DNA from 4 places in the Cupriavidus nantongensis genome. Region 3 is predicted to be linked to each of the others. Evidence: predicted binding sites of a transcription regulator. Region 3 holds the regulator's gene; each other region holds the start of a gene.
The links. The regulator LexA, encoded in region 3, represses DNA repair genes until DNA is damaged. The targets are predictions, from matches to a motif close to ACTGTATNNNNATACAGT.
Positions count from the first base shown of each region.

Region 1: the regulator LexA is predicted to act here: its motif matches at 1,886-1,903, upstream of A2G96_RS02620 (ATP-dependent helicase).
Region 2: the regulator LexA is predicted to act here: its motif matches at 1,541-1,558, upstream of A2G96_RS32730 (DUF5131 family protein).
Region 4: the regulator LexA is predicted to act here: its motif matches at 1,483-1,500, upstream of recA (recombinase RecA).

Region 1 covers NZ_CP014844.1:580,927-584,132, reverse strand. Annotated here, with positions in the region: gene A2G96_RS02635 (hypothetical protein) at 1-471, opposite strand, end outside; gene A2G96_RS02630 (thioredoxin fold domain-containing protein) at 611-1,123, shown strand; gene A2G96_RS02625 (TlpA disulfide reductase family protein) at 1,258-1,791, shown strand; gene A2G96_RS02620 (ATP-dependent helicase) at 1,946-3,206, shown strand, end outside.
Region 2 covers NZ_CP014845.1:262,138-265,343, forward strand. Annotated here, with positions in the region: gene A2G96_RS22545 (IclR family transcriptional regulator) at 1-6, opposite strand, end outside; gene A2G96_RS22550 (CaiB/BaiF CoA transferase family protein) at 131-1,366, shown strand; gene A2G96_RS32730 (DUF5131 family protein) at 1,734-2,594, shown strand; gene A2G96_RS33455 (hypothetical protein) at 2,651-3,049, opposite strand; gene A2G96_RS22555 (IS5 family transposase) at 3,142-3,206, shown strand, end outside.
Region 3 covers NZ_CP014844.1:3,217,616-3,220,821, forward strand. Annotated here, with positions in the region: gene rpsF (30S ribosomal protein S6) at 1-280, opposite strand, end outside; gene A2G96_RS14855 (asparaginase) at 400-1,392, opposite strand; gene lexA (transcriptional repressor LexA) at 1,637-2,290, shown strand; gene A2G96_RS33870 (hypothetical protein) at 2,405-2,575, shown strand; gene A2G96_RS14865 (hypothetical protein) at 2,621-2,965, opposite strand; gene A2G96_RS14870 (hypothetical protein) at 3,148-3,206, opposite strand, start outside.
Region 4 covers NZ_CP014844.1:847,259-850,464, forward strand. Annotated here, with positions in the region: gene A2G96_RS03875 (sensor histidine kinase) at 1-657, opposite strand, end outside; gene A2G96_RS03880 (response regulator) at 716-1,405, opposite strand; gene recA (recombinase RecA) at 1,642-2,706, shown strand; gene recX (recombination regulator RecX) at 2,816-3,206, shown strand, end outside.

The DNA of each region.
Region 1 (3,206 bases), 2.0 Mb from region 3:
CCGGCGCGGCGACTGGTCCTGCGGCGACACGCCGCTGGCCTGCAGCTCCAGTCCGGCGAGCGGGCGGCCCGGCCGCTCCGCGCTCATGATGGTGACCGGCCGCGTGCGCGGCTCGCCCGACAGCGTGCCCAGGTTGGCCAGCAAGCCCGCCTGCATCGCCGCCAGCGCCTCGCGCCGCAGCGCTTCATCATCGGCGGGCAGGGTCACCACGCCGACGGCGAAGAGCGTGTCGTCGACGCGCGCGGCCTCCATCGTCATCGGCAGCTTGCGTCCGGCAATGGTCACGTCGCGCGCGGCGCTGGTCGGCTTGCCGGGATAGAGCGCGGCGTAGCCGCCCTCGCCCGACTGGATGGTGCGCCAGTCATAGCGCGGCGAACACGCGCACAGGGCCAGCGCAAGCAGCGCGGCACAGCATGTCAGGGACCAGCGGGGCGCGGCAGCGGGGCTCGGCGGGGGCGGCACGGGACGCATGGAAAACGGGATGGAAGCACAGGCTCGGGACGGCGCGCGCGAGCGCGGTCGCCGGCGCGCGGAAACCGGTATTATCCCGGAAGCAGCGCGCCAGTGCTTGCCGCGCCGCCTGTCCCACCTGTGCCGCCCCACATCTGCCATGCCTGTATCCCGCCTCGCCCGAACCGCTGCCGCCTGCACCCGTCTGCACTGGCTGGCCGCGGGCGCGCTATTGGCGGCGATGGCCGGCGTCGCCGGCGTGTGCGCCGCCAGCCCTGCGCACCTGCCGCCGGCCACCGATCTCGCCGCCCACGGCGCCGACGCCGCGCGCCGCGGCGAGCCGCTGGTGGTGCTGGTGTCGATGCCGGGCTGCGGCTATTGCGACGCGGTGCGCCGCAACTACCTGGGCCCGCAGGCGGCCGCCGGCGAGATCGCCGTGCGCGAGCTCGACATGACCGCCGACACCCCGCTGCGCGATGCCGATGGCAACCCCACCACCGCGCGCGCCTGGGCCCGCGCGCACCAGGTCAGGGTGGCGCCGACGGTGCTGTTCCTGGACCGCCACGGCCGCGCCGCAGCCGGCCCGCTGCGCGGCATGCAGCCCGACTTCTACGGCGCCTACCTGGAACAGGCGCTGGCGCAGGCGCGCGCCGCCGTCGCCGCGCGCAAGTGACGGAACAGTTCCAGCGCATGGCCGCAAGGCGGTACCGCACAGCGCGCGAACGCCTGCCGCATTAGAATGTCCCACTGCTGACCGGCCCTGTCCGGTTCTACCTGCACGAATAAAGCGGCTTCAGCCGGACTCCGATGACCACTACCCCTGCCTCCAAGACTTCCCGCAAGCCCTGGCCCATCGTCGCCGCCGTGGTGGTGCTGGCGCTGCTGGGCTGGTTCGGCTACCGCGCGCTGTCGCCGTCCGGTACCGCGCCGGCCGCCACCTTCACGCTGCTGTCCGGCGAAAAGGTCAGCACCGCCGACCTCAAGGGCAAGGTCTACCTGGTCAACTTCTGGGCCACCAGCTGCGCCACCTGCATCAAGGAGATGCCGGACATGGTCAAGACCTACGAGCAGTTCAAGGGCAAGGGGCTGGAATTCGTTGCGGTGGCGATGAACTACGACCCGCCCATGTATGTGATGAACTTTGCCAAGACCCGCGGGCTGCCGTTCAAGGTGGCGATGGACAGCGACGGCAGCGCGGCCAAGGCCTTCGGCAATGTGGGGCTGACGCCGACCACCTTCGTGATCGACAAGGAAGGCCGCATCCTGAAGCGCTATGTCGGCGAGCCCGAATGGGACGCGCTGCACAAGCTGCTCGACGGCGCGCTGGCAAAGTCTGTGTAACATCCGCGCTGCGAACAGACGACAAAAGGTGCTCATCGAGCACCTTTTTTTTCTTTGCTGACGCGATCCTGCGCGCGGCGGGTTGCGCCGGCGGGCTGTATGGATATACAGTTGGCGCCAGTCATTTCCGAGCCTTTCCTGCCCGCCCCCGCCCGTGACCCTGGACCTTGCCCCCGCCGCCGAAGCCGCCGAAGCCATCCCACCTGACGCCGCAGCGCTCCCCGCCTACCTGTCCCGGCTCAACCCGGAGCAGCGCGCCGCGGTCGAGCACGGCAGCGAGGCGCCGCTGCTGATCATTGCCGGCGCCGGCTCGGGCAAGACCAATACGCTGGCGCACCGGGTCGCGCACCTGGTGCTGGGCGGCGCCGATCCGCGCCGCATCCTGCTGCTGACGTTCTCGCGCCGCGCCGCCGCCGAGATGGGCCGGCGCGTCGAACGCATCGTCGACCAGGCGCTCGGTACCAGTACCGGCGCGGGGCGCGCCGCGCTGCAGTGGTCCGGCACCTTCCACGCCATCGGCGCGCGCCTGCTGCGCGAATATGCCGAGACCCTTGGCCTGTCGCCGGCCTTCACCATCAGCGACCGCGGCGATTCCGCCGACCTGATGCACGTGGTGCGCCACGACCTGGGCCTGTCCGAGACCGCCAGCCGCTTCCCGAAGAAGGAAACCTGCCTGTCGATCTATTCGCGCGTGGTCAACACCCAGGCGCCGCTGGAAGACGTGCTCAGGCAGCAGTTCCCACGCTATGCGATGTGGGCCGACGCGCTGCGCACGCTGTTCGCCGGCTATGTCGAGGCCAAGCAGAAGCAGCACGTGCTCGACTACGACGACCTGCTGCTGTACTGGGCGCAGGCCATGGCCGAGCCCGCCATCGCGCAGGACATGGGCGCGCGCTTCGACCATATCCTGGTCGACGAATACCAGGACACCAACGCGCTGCAGGCGTCGATCCTGCTGGCAATGCGGCCCGATGGCCGCGGCCTGACCGTGGTCGGCGACGACGCGCAGTCGATCTACGCCTTTCGCGGCGCGACCGTGCGCAATATCCTCGATTTCCCCGCGCAGTTCACGCCAGCGGCGCAGCAGGTCACGCTGTCGCAGAACTACCGTTCGACCCAGCCGATCCTGCAGGCCGCCAACGCGGTGATCGGACTCGCGGCAGAGCGCTATACCAAGGACCTGTGGTCCGAGCGCCAGTCGGCCGAAAAACCGGGCGTGATCGTGGTCAACGACGAGGCCGACCAGGCCCGCTACGTGGTCGAGCAGGTGCTGGCGCGGCGCGAGGCCGGCCTGGCGCTGATGGCGCAGGCGGTGCTGTTCCGCGCCGCCGACCACAGCGCGCAGCTGGAGATCGAGCTGGCGCGGCGCAATATCCCGTTCGTGAAATTCGGCGGCCTCAAGTTCCTGGAATCGA
Region 2 (3,206 bases), on a different contig from region 3:
TTCCATGCTGGGATCCGGAAAAGGGGGCGTCAATGTTGTAGCACGACCGTTCCGCACAGCGAAACCGTACTTGCGCCCGGGCCGGCCGCCTGCCACCTTGCAGCGGACCAACCTGCCGCCGGAGAACCGCATGCCAGACACTCACGCCCAGCCTGTATCGCCCGAAGCATCGGGCAACGGCCCGCTCGCCGGGTTGCGCATCCTTGACATGGCCACCGTGGTGGCGGCGCCGTTCTCCGCCACGCTGTGCGCCGACATGGGCGCCGAGGTAGTCAAGCTGGAACTGCCCGACGGCAGCGATCCGCTGCGCGGACTCGAGCCCGTCACCGAAGAGCACGCCCTGTACTGGAAGGTCACCAACCGCGGCAAGCGCGGCATCTCGCTGGACGTGCGCACGCCGCGCGGCCGCGAGATCTTCCTGCGCCTGCTGCCGCGCTTCGACGTGCTGGTGGAGAACTTCCGCACCGGCACGCTGGCGCGCTGGGGACTCGATCTCGACACGCTGCACGCGGCCAACCCCAGGCTGATCGTGCTGCGGCTGACCGGCTTCGGCCAGACCGGGCCCGATGCGACGCGCCCGGGGTTTGCCCGCATCTTCGAAGCCCGTAGCGGCTTCACCAACCTGGCCGGCACGGCGCAGAGCGGGCCGATGCATATGAACTACCCGGTGGGCGACATGATCGCCGGCCTGTTCGGCGCCTTCGCCATCGCCACCGCCGTGGCGGAGCAGCGCGCCAGGCCAGCCCAGCCCGGCCGCGAAATCGACCTGGCCGCCACCGAGGCACTGTTCCGCCTGCTGGACCCGCTAGCAATCGAGTACGAACAGCTCGGCCACGTGCGCCAGCGCGCCGGCAACCGCACCACCTACGCCGCGCCCTCCAACATGTACCGCACCGCCGACGACATCTGGGTCACCGTGGTGGCCTCGTCCGACGCCACCTTCCGCCGCCTGGCCGAGGCCATGGACGCGCCGCAATTGGCCCAGTCCCCGGAGTACGCCACCAACGCCGGCCGCGTGCGGCATGTCGACGCCCTCGACGGCTGCATCGCCGAGTGGTTTGCCGCGCAGCCCTATGCCGCCGCGGCGGCGCGGCTGGAACAATGCCAGGTGCCGTTCAGCAAGGTGTTCAGCATCGCCGATATCGTTGAGGACCCGCAGATGGTGGCGCGCCAGGCTATCGTGCGGCTGCCCGATGCCGATCTGGGGACGGTGCCGGCGCCTTGTGTGGTGCCGCGGTTTTCGGGCTATGCGCCGGTGTTACCGCGGACCGGGCCGGATGTGGGGGAGCACAATGCGGAGGTTTATGGGGAGGTGGGGATTGGGGGGGAAGAGTTGGAGCGGTTGCGGGGGGAGGGGGTGGTTTGAGGGGGAGGCGAGTCGCTAACGCTCATGCCACGGCGCGTTGGATGATGAGGTGGCCGGCAGCGACTGCAGGCGTACACGCTCGCAGAGGGATAACGCCAGAGGTCATGCCTAGGCCGTCAGCCCGTCGAATGGCGGAGCAAGCGGCTCCTCTCGCGCTTCGATGGAGTTTGTGGTACTGTATATATATACAGTACCCGTTTTTCAACATCCACTTGTCATCCGCGCGAGGTTGACATCCGACACAGCATTCGCAGGGCAGCCAGGAATCACTACGATGTCGGACGATACGATTCCACGTGGCGTACCCAACTTGTCGCTTTGTATAGTGCCGGTAGAATGTCGCGCTAACTTGAGCATGTCATCAGCCATGGGCAAAGATTCGCGCATCGAATGGACACATCACACGTTCAACCCTTGGTGGGGTTGCGTCAAGGTGTCGCCGGCCTGCGATAACTGCTATGCGGAGACTTGGGCAAAGCGATTGGGAGAAGGACTGTGGGGTCCGGAGACTCCCAGGCGGTTTTTCAGTGAGTCTCACTGGAAGGATCCGCTGCGTTGGAATCGCGACGCTGCCAAAGATGGGGTACGCCGGCGAGTGTTTTGCGCTTCTATGGCAGACGTTTTTGAGAACAGGGACGATCTCAAGGAGCCACGCCTTCGACTGCTAAAATTGATTGCAGAAACCCCGAATCTGGATTGGCTGCTACTGACCAAGCGTATCCATCTGGTACGCAAGCAGCTTCCCAAAGGCTACGAATTTCCTCGGAATGTCTGGCTTGGGGCGACCGTAGAGAATCAGGCTTCTGCGAACAAAAGGATCAAGTACCTGCTCCAGTTCTCATCGCCGTCGGTGCGCTTCCTCTCCTGCGAGCCATTGCTTTCTGCGATCGACCTGTCAGAATTTCTGCGTCCAAACCAACTCGGCAACCGCGTCGACTGGGTCATCGCTGGAGGGGAATCCGGCGCTCACTCAAGACCGATGGACCCTCAGTGGCCTGCAGATATTCAGCGGCAGTGTTTCGCAGCAAAAGTACCTTTTCACTTTAAACAGTGGGGTCACTGGGCACCGTTGGAATACGTCTCTGAGGTATTGCGAAAGAGTACGCCAATAAGAGTCTTCCGACAGGATCACTCCGAAGTGCCTGTGGCTGCGGTGGGCAAGGGGAAAACGGGGCGGGTGCTTCTCGGACGGCACTGGGATCAGTTTCCCAAGACATCATTCAAGTAAGCCAACATGCTGTGCGTCGGCGGCGAGCCGAGCATCGTTGGCCCGCCGCGTGACATTCAATCTGGTCCGATCCACTTCAGTGTCTCTCCTTGTCCGGTGTAGTGAAGTGGATGCCTCTTGCGCCGTTTCGCGTCTGCGGAAAGGTTCGTGACTTTTCCTGCTTTGATCAGACGAACCAGCGATTCGTCCAAGTCACTTTCGAACCAGTCCGTTTCCTCAAGAATTGTCGCAAATGCATGAGTGTCGATCGTCTGGGGACCCTTCTTAAGATATGTGTGCCAAAAGCGGTCAACCTCGGCTGCACCGGCATGCCCCGCATCAGAATTAAAAAAGCTTTCCGCCCCAAACAGATCGCCCGTTCCCGTGATTTGCTGCTTCCTTGAAGCCTTATTCTTGGCGCGCACCATCTGCTGCAGCTTTTCAACTGGCTCCGAAATCGACTTGAATTCAATCACACCTCTAGCAGGCCGCTGAAATACCTCCGGTGGACGTCAGCGCGACAACTGGCTGAAGCGTTGATTTGAGGAACCCATCCAACTCCACTTTCATGCGCGGCGCAGATACCTTCACGGAAAGTTTGTTCACTATGCGGAGGCTGGATGATTTCGTGCC
Region 3 (3,206 bases):
TCTTGGTCTGCACGATCAGGTGGCGCAGGACGGCGTCGTTGAACTTGAATGCGTGTTCCAGTTCAGCCAGGGTTTCCTTGCCGCATTCGATGTTGAGGCAAACGTAGTGGGCCTTGGCCAGCTTCTGGATCATGTAAGCCATCTGGCGACGGCCCCAGTCTTCCACGCGGTGAACGTTGCCGTTCTGCGAGGTCACGAGCTGCTTGTAGCGCTCGATCATGGCCGGCACTTGTTCGCTCTGGTCCGGGTGGACGATGAAGACGATTTCGTAATGACGCATTGACGCTCCTTTTGGGATTAGCCACCCGGGCGTCACGAGTCCGGTGTGGCAAGGTTGAATAGCCTTAAATTATAGCCCGCCGCGCCGCAACAACGCAAGCCGCTGATTTCACGGACAAATCAGGCGCTGGCGAAGACTGCCTGCAACCGCGCCGGAGCGCGCGCCAGCCCCGCATCCGCCGCCAGGGCGAGCGCCAGCAAGACGCGCGCCTTGTAAGGGTTGAGGTCCGCGGCAGACACGAACACACCATCGGCAGGACTGGGCTGCGGCGGGATCGCCACATGCCCGGCACCGGTACGCGAACTGCGCACGACCGCCACTCCGGCGGCCGCGGCGTCGGCAAGGGCCGCCGCCAGCACCTCGTGGACCGAGCCATTGCCGGCCGCGGCGACGACCAGCCCGGCGACTCCTGCCTGCACCAGCGCATCCACCGCCACCCTGCCCGGCTGGGCGTAGCTGGCTACGATCTCCACCAGCGGCCACGCCGCCGGCATCGGCCCGATCGGCGTTGCCGCCCGGGGCGCACGGGCGAAGCGCACGTAGTCGTCCTGCACGAACCCCAGCGGCCCGCACGGCGAGACAAAGGCATCGACCGCCGACGTATGCGCCTTGGCCACGTCCCGCGCCGCGTGGATCTGCTGGTTCAGTACCACCAGCACACCCTTGCCGCGCGCATCCGGATGGGCGGCGACCCGCACCGCATCGAGCAGGTTCAGCGGCCCGTCCGCCGACAGCGACGTCGACGGACGCATCGCCGCGGTCATCACCACCGGCACCGGGCACGCTTGCGTCAGGTGCAGCGCCATCGCGGTTTCTTCCAGCGTGTCGGTGCCGTGCGTGATCACGATGCCAGCCACGCCGGGCTGCGCCGACCAGTGCCCGACCCGCGCCGCCAGTGCCTGCCACAGCGCGAAGGTCATGTCCTTGCTGTCGACCTGCGCCACCTGCTCGGCCTCGATGCGGGCCAGCGACTGCAACGACGGCACCGCCGCCAGCAATGAGGCCACCGGCACGGTCGCCGCCTGGTAGCGGGCACTGCTGGCGGCGCTGCCGGCCGCACCGGCGATGGTGCCGCCGGTGGCCAATACGACGATGCGAGGCAATTGGGTCATGGGAGCGCGCAAGGATTTTGTTCTGGATAAGGGAAAGGCGATTGTAGCGGGGGCACGCGCCGGGATCAGGCGCCCTGGCCGGCGTCCATGCGACAAGCCTCAAAATTCTGCTTGCACTGACGCCGATACTGTATAAAATCACAGCATACTGTTTAAACATACAGTGCCCGGCCCGCCGGATGCTGGATAACGGACCAGAGCCTCCGTCATCCATCCCAGCGGCCCTGCACGGAACGGCGATCCCATGGCGACCCTGACACCCCGGCAGCAGCAGATTTTCGATCTGATCCGCAACACGATCCGCCGTACCGGCTTCCCCCCTACCCGCGCCGAGATCGCAGCGGAGTTCGGTTTCTCCTCGCCCAACGCCGCCGAAGAACACCTGCGCGCGCTGGCCCGCAAAGGCGTGATCGAACTGACGCCGGGCGCGTCGCGTGGCATCCGGCTGAAGGTCTCGCGCAGCGATTCGGAGCTGCCGGACCAGTTCTCGTTGCCGATGGCCGGCGTATTGCAGCTGACGCTTCCTTTGGTGGGCCGCGTTGCAGCGGGCAGTCCCATCCTGGCCGCCGAGCATATCGACCGCCAGTACCAGGTCGATGCCTCGGTCTTCGATGAGCGTCCGGATTATCTGCTGCGCGTGCGCGGCCTGAGCATGCGCGACGCCGGCATCCTCGACGGCGACCTGCTCGCCGTGCGCCGCGCCAGCGAGGCCGCCAACGGCAAGATCGTGGTGGCGCGACTGGGCGACGACGTTACCGTCAAGCGCCTGCAGCGGCGCGGTGGCCATATCGAACTGATTGCCGAGAACCCGGACTTCACCAACATCATCGTCGAGCCCGGTGAAGAGTTCTCGCTGGAAGGCATCGCCGTCGGGCTGATCCGCTCTTCCGGCTTCTAGCCGGGCACCATCGCAGGCCCTTCGCCTGCGCGGGCCCACCCGCTTCCCTTGCTTTGCAGACGCCGCCCGCCTTGCCGGGTGTTGACCCCGCTTTGCCTAAAAAGAGGTGCCACCATGCCGCAAATCCACCACGTCGCCGCCCGCCGTCCGGTCAAGCCCGTGCCGTTTCGTCAGAGCAAGGGCGTACGCGTCTACCAGGGTACGCAACGCCGCACCATGGTCGGCAGCATGGCGGCCATCTGCCGCATGCTGGAACTTGAAACCACCGAAAAGCTCGCTGCCTGACTGAGATTCGCGGGCGCTCGCCGCGTCGCCAGGCCTCGGTCCCGCTCAGCTACGCGCGCACGCCTTGGCTTCGGCCTCGAGTTCCGTCGGCGTCAGCTGGGGAAACCAGGTATCGGTCTTGCGCAATTCCAGCGCCGTGCCGTCGGCCTGTGCCGTCAGGGAGATCAGGTAGGCGTATTGATATTCACCGCCTGCGGTACTCTGGCCGATACGGATTTCGGTCTGGTTCTTCGCCGGCAGCTGGACCAGCGTCGCCTCATCGCCGAGATTGTTGCGCAGGCATTTTGCGACCTCGGCCATTTTCACCGGCGTAAATAGCCGCATCGGCGGGCGAGCGCGGACGTCCTTCTCGGAAGTACCCGTGGCACACCCTGCCACCATGGTTGCCATCGCTGCGCCAATCAGTGCCGTTCGAACCAACATACCGCCCCCGGGGAATGAAAAACGGCGCCCTTGGACTTGCAGGTATTGTCGGCGCCGGGTGCGGATTTTAACCTGCGCGCGAGCCAGGCGTCATCTCGGTCTTTGCCATTGGCCGGCAACGGCGTCTGGCATGGCAAGGCGCGTACCAGTTACCAGCGCTTGCACTCGATCTTCTCTTCGAATTCCCCGTCGCGCTTCCATTCGCGCT
Region 4 (3,206 bases), 2.2 Mb from region 3:
CAGCGGCAGGATCACGAACTGCGGCAGGATCACGCCCTTGATGATCTCGTTGGCCAGCCGCGCGCGCTTGTCCAGCGTTTCGGCCACCTGCACCAGCACCGGCTGGGTGCCGCTGACCTGCTTCAGCTCGATATAGGTGTAGGCCACGCGCACGTCGTTGCCGGCGACGCGGTCATCGCGCAGCGACACCAGCCCGGCGTGGCCCTGGTCTTCCTCGGAAGGCAGCGGCAGGTCCTGGTCGCCGGCGATGTACTCGCCGCGCTTGCCGACCACCTGGTAGTAGATATTGTCGGTCTCGTCGGCGCGCAGGATCTCGCGCGCCGACAGCGGCAGCTGCAGCGTGACGCGGCCGTTGACCTCGCGCACCTGCTGCGACAGCACGATGGCGCTGGCTTCGAGCGCGCGGTCGAACGGACCATTGGCGATCGACTTGGCCACCAGGTAGGTCACCGCGATGCTCATCGGCCAGAGCAGCAGCAGCGGCGCCAGCATCCAGTCGAGGATCTCGCCGAACAGCGAGCGCGGCGCGGGGTGGGCGGTGCTTTCCTCCAGGTGCGGCAGCGCGTCGGCCAGGTCCTGGTCGGTAGCGTCCGGCGTGGAGGGGGGAGGGGGCGTGGCGCGCGGCACGCGCCGCCAGGGCAGTCGCAGCAGGCTCATGTCGGCGAGGTTGCGCTCAGGTCGGTCGCGTGGCCTGCGGTAATGGGATCAGTGAGGATCAATGCGGCGTGGCCACCGCCGGCTGGAATTTCTCCAGGCAGTAGCCCAGCCCGCGCACGGTGGCGATGCGGATGCCGCCGACCTCGATCTTCTTGCGCAGGCGGTGCACATAGACTTCGATGGCATTGTTGCTGACTTCCTCGCCCCATTCGCACAGGTGGTCCACCAGCTGTTCCTTCGATACCAGGCGGCCGCTGCGCGTGAGCAGGATCTCGAGCAGGCCGATCTCGCGCGCGGACAGCTCCAGCATCTGGTCATTGAGATAGGCGATGCGCCCGACCTGGTCGTACGCCAGCGGCCCGTGCCGCATCAGCGTGGCACCGCCGCCGGCGCCGCGCCGCACCAGCGCGCGCACGCGCGCTTCCAGCTCGGACAGCGCGAAGGGTTTGGCCATGTAGTCGTCGGCGCCGAGGTCCAGGCCCTTGACGCGCTCGTCGACGCTGTCGGCGGCGGTCAGGATCAGCACCGGCAGCATCGCGCCGCGCGCGCGCAGGCGCTTGAGCACCTCCAGCCCGGACATGCGCGGCAGGCCCAGGTCGAGGATCAGCAGGTCGAAGGTCTGGGTCGACAGCGCCGAGTCGGCTTCCAGGCCATTGGCGACATGGTCGACGGCGTAGCCCGAGTGGCGTAGCGAACGGGTCAGGCCGTCGGCCAGCACGTCGTCATCTTCGGCGATCAGAATGCGCATGGTTGTCTCCACCCTGGCCGGCATAGCCGGCACCGGTGCGCAACGGGCACGGGGGCGCGAAGGGGCTTGCCAAGCATACTGTCTTTTTATACAGTACCCGCACGTTCCGCTGGGGCCGCCCGGGGAGACCCCCTGGAGTGCGGCCGCGCAGACAGCCGGGCCGGCGCTGATGCCGGCAAATGCCGGTGCCGCGCCACATGCGGCCTATTTATACACCATTTGATTCAAGGACGACCATGGACGACAAGAAGGCAGGTGCCGGCGTGAGCGCCGAGAAGCAGAAGGCGCTTGCCGCCGCGCTCTCCCAGATCGAGAAGCAGTTCGGCAAGGGCTCGATCATGCGCCTGGGCGACGGCGAGGTCGAAAAGGACATCCAGGTGGTTTCCACCGGTTCGCTCGGCCTGGACATCGCGCTTGGCGTCGGTGGCCTGCCGCGCGGCCGCGTGGTCGAGATCTACGGGCCGGAATCGTCGGGCAAGACCACGCTGACGCTGCAGGTGGTGGCCGAGATGCAGAAGCTGGGCGGCACCTGCGCCTTTATCGACGCCGAGCACGCGCTGGACGTCAACTACGCCTCCAAGCTCGGCGTCAATGTCGGCGACCTGCTGATCTCGCAGCCCGACACCGGCGAGCAGGCCCTCGAAATCACCGACGCGCTGGTGCGCTCGGGCTCGATCGACCTGATCATCATCGACTCGGTCGCGGCGCTGGTGCCCAAGGCCGAAATCGAAGGCGAAATGGGCGATTCTCTGCCCGGCCTGCAGGCCCGCCTGATGAGCCAGGCGCTGCGCAAGCTGACCGGCACCATCAAGCGCACCAACTGCCTGGTGATTTTCATCAACCAGATCCGCATGAAGATCGGCGTGATGTTCGGCTCGCCCGAAACCACCACCGGCGGCAACGCGCTGAAGTTCTACGCCTCGGTGCGCCTGGACATCCGCCGCATCGGCTCGATCAAGAAGGGCGACGACGTGATCGGCAACGAGACCAAGGTCAAGGTGGTCAAGAACAAGGTGTCGCCGCCGTTCCGCGAGGCCTTCTTCGACATCCTCTACGGCCAGGGCATCTCGCGCCAGGGCGAGATCATCGACCTGGGCGTCGATGCCAAGATCGTCGAGAAGTCCGGCGCCTGGTACAGCTACAACGGCGAGAAGATCGGCCAGGGCAAGGACAACGCCCGTGAATACCTGCGCGAGAACCCGGACATTGCAGCCGAGATCGAAAACAAGGTGCGCGCGGCGCTGGGCGTGGTGGCCATGAACCCCACCGCCGCAGCCGCGGCGGCAACGGTCGAAGACTGACCGCACCGGCGGCCGTCGCGCCATCCGGGAAGGCCGGGGCATCGCCGATGCCCCGGCCTTTTTGCTTGGCGGGCGGCGCCGTCTTCCCAACCGCTGATCCCGGTCACCCATGGCAACCCGTCCCCCGCTGTCGCTGAAGGCCCGCGCCGTCGGCTACCTGTCGCGCCGCGAGCACAGCCGCGCCGAGCTGGCGCGCAAGCTGGCGCCGCATGCAGAATCGCCGGAGCAGCTGGAACAGCTGCTGGACGCGCTGGAGCGCGAGAACTGGCTGTCGAACCAGCGCTTTGCCGACAGCCTCGTGCATCGCCGCGGCGCCCGCTACGGCACCGCGCGCGTGATGCAGGAGGCCAAGACCCACAAGCTCGACAGCGAACAGCTGGGCGAACTGCAGGAGCGCCTGCGCGCCACCGAGGCCGAGCGCGCGCGCGAGGTCTGGCGCAAGCGCTTCGGCACGCCGCCCGACACGCCCGAGGCGCGCGCCAGGCAGATCCGCTTCATGG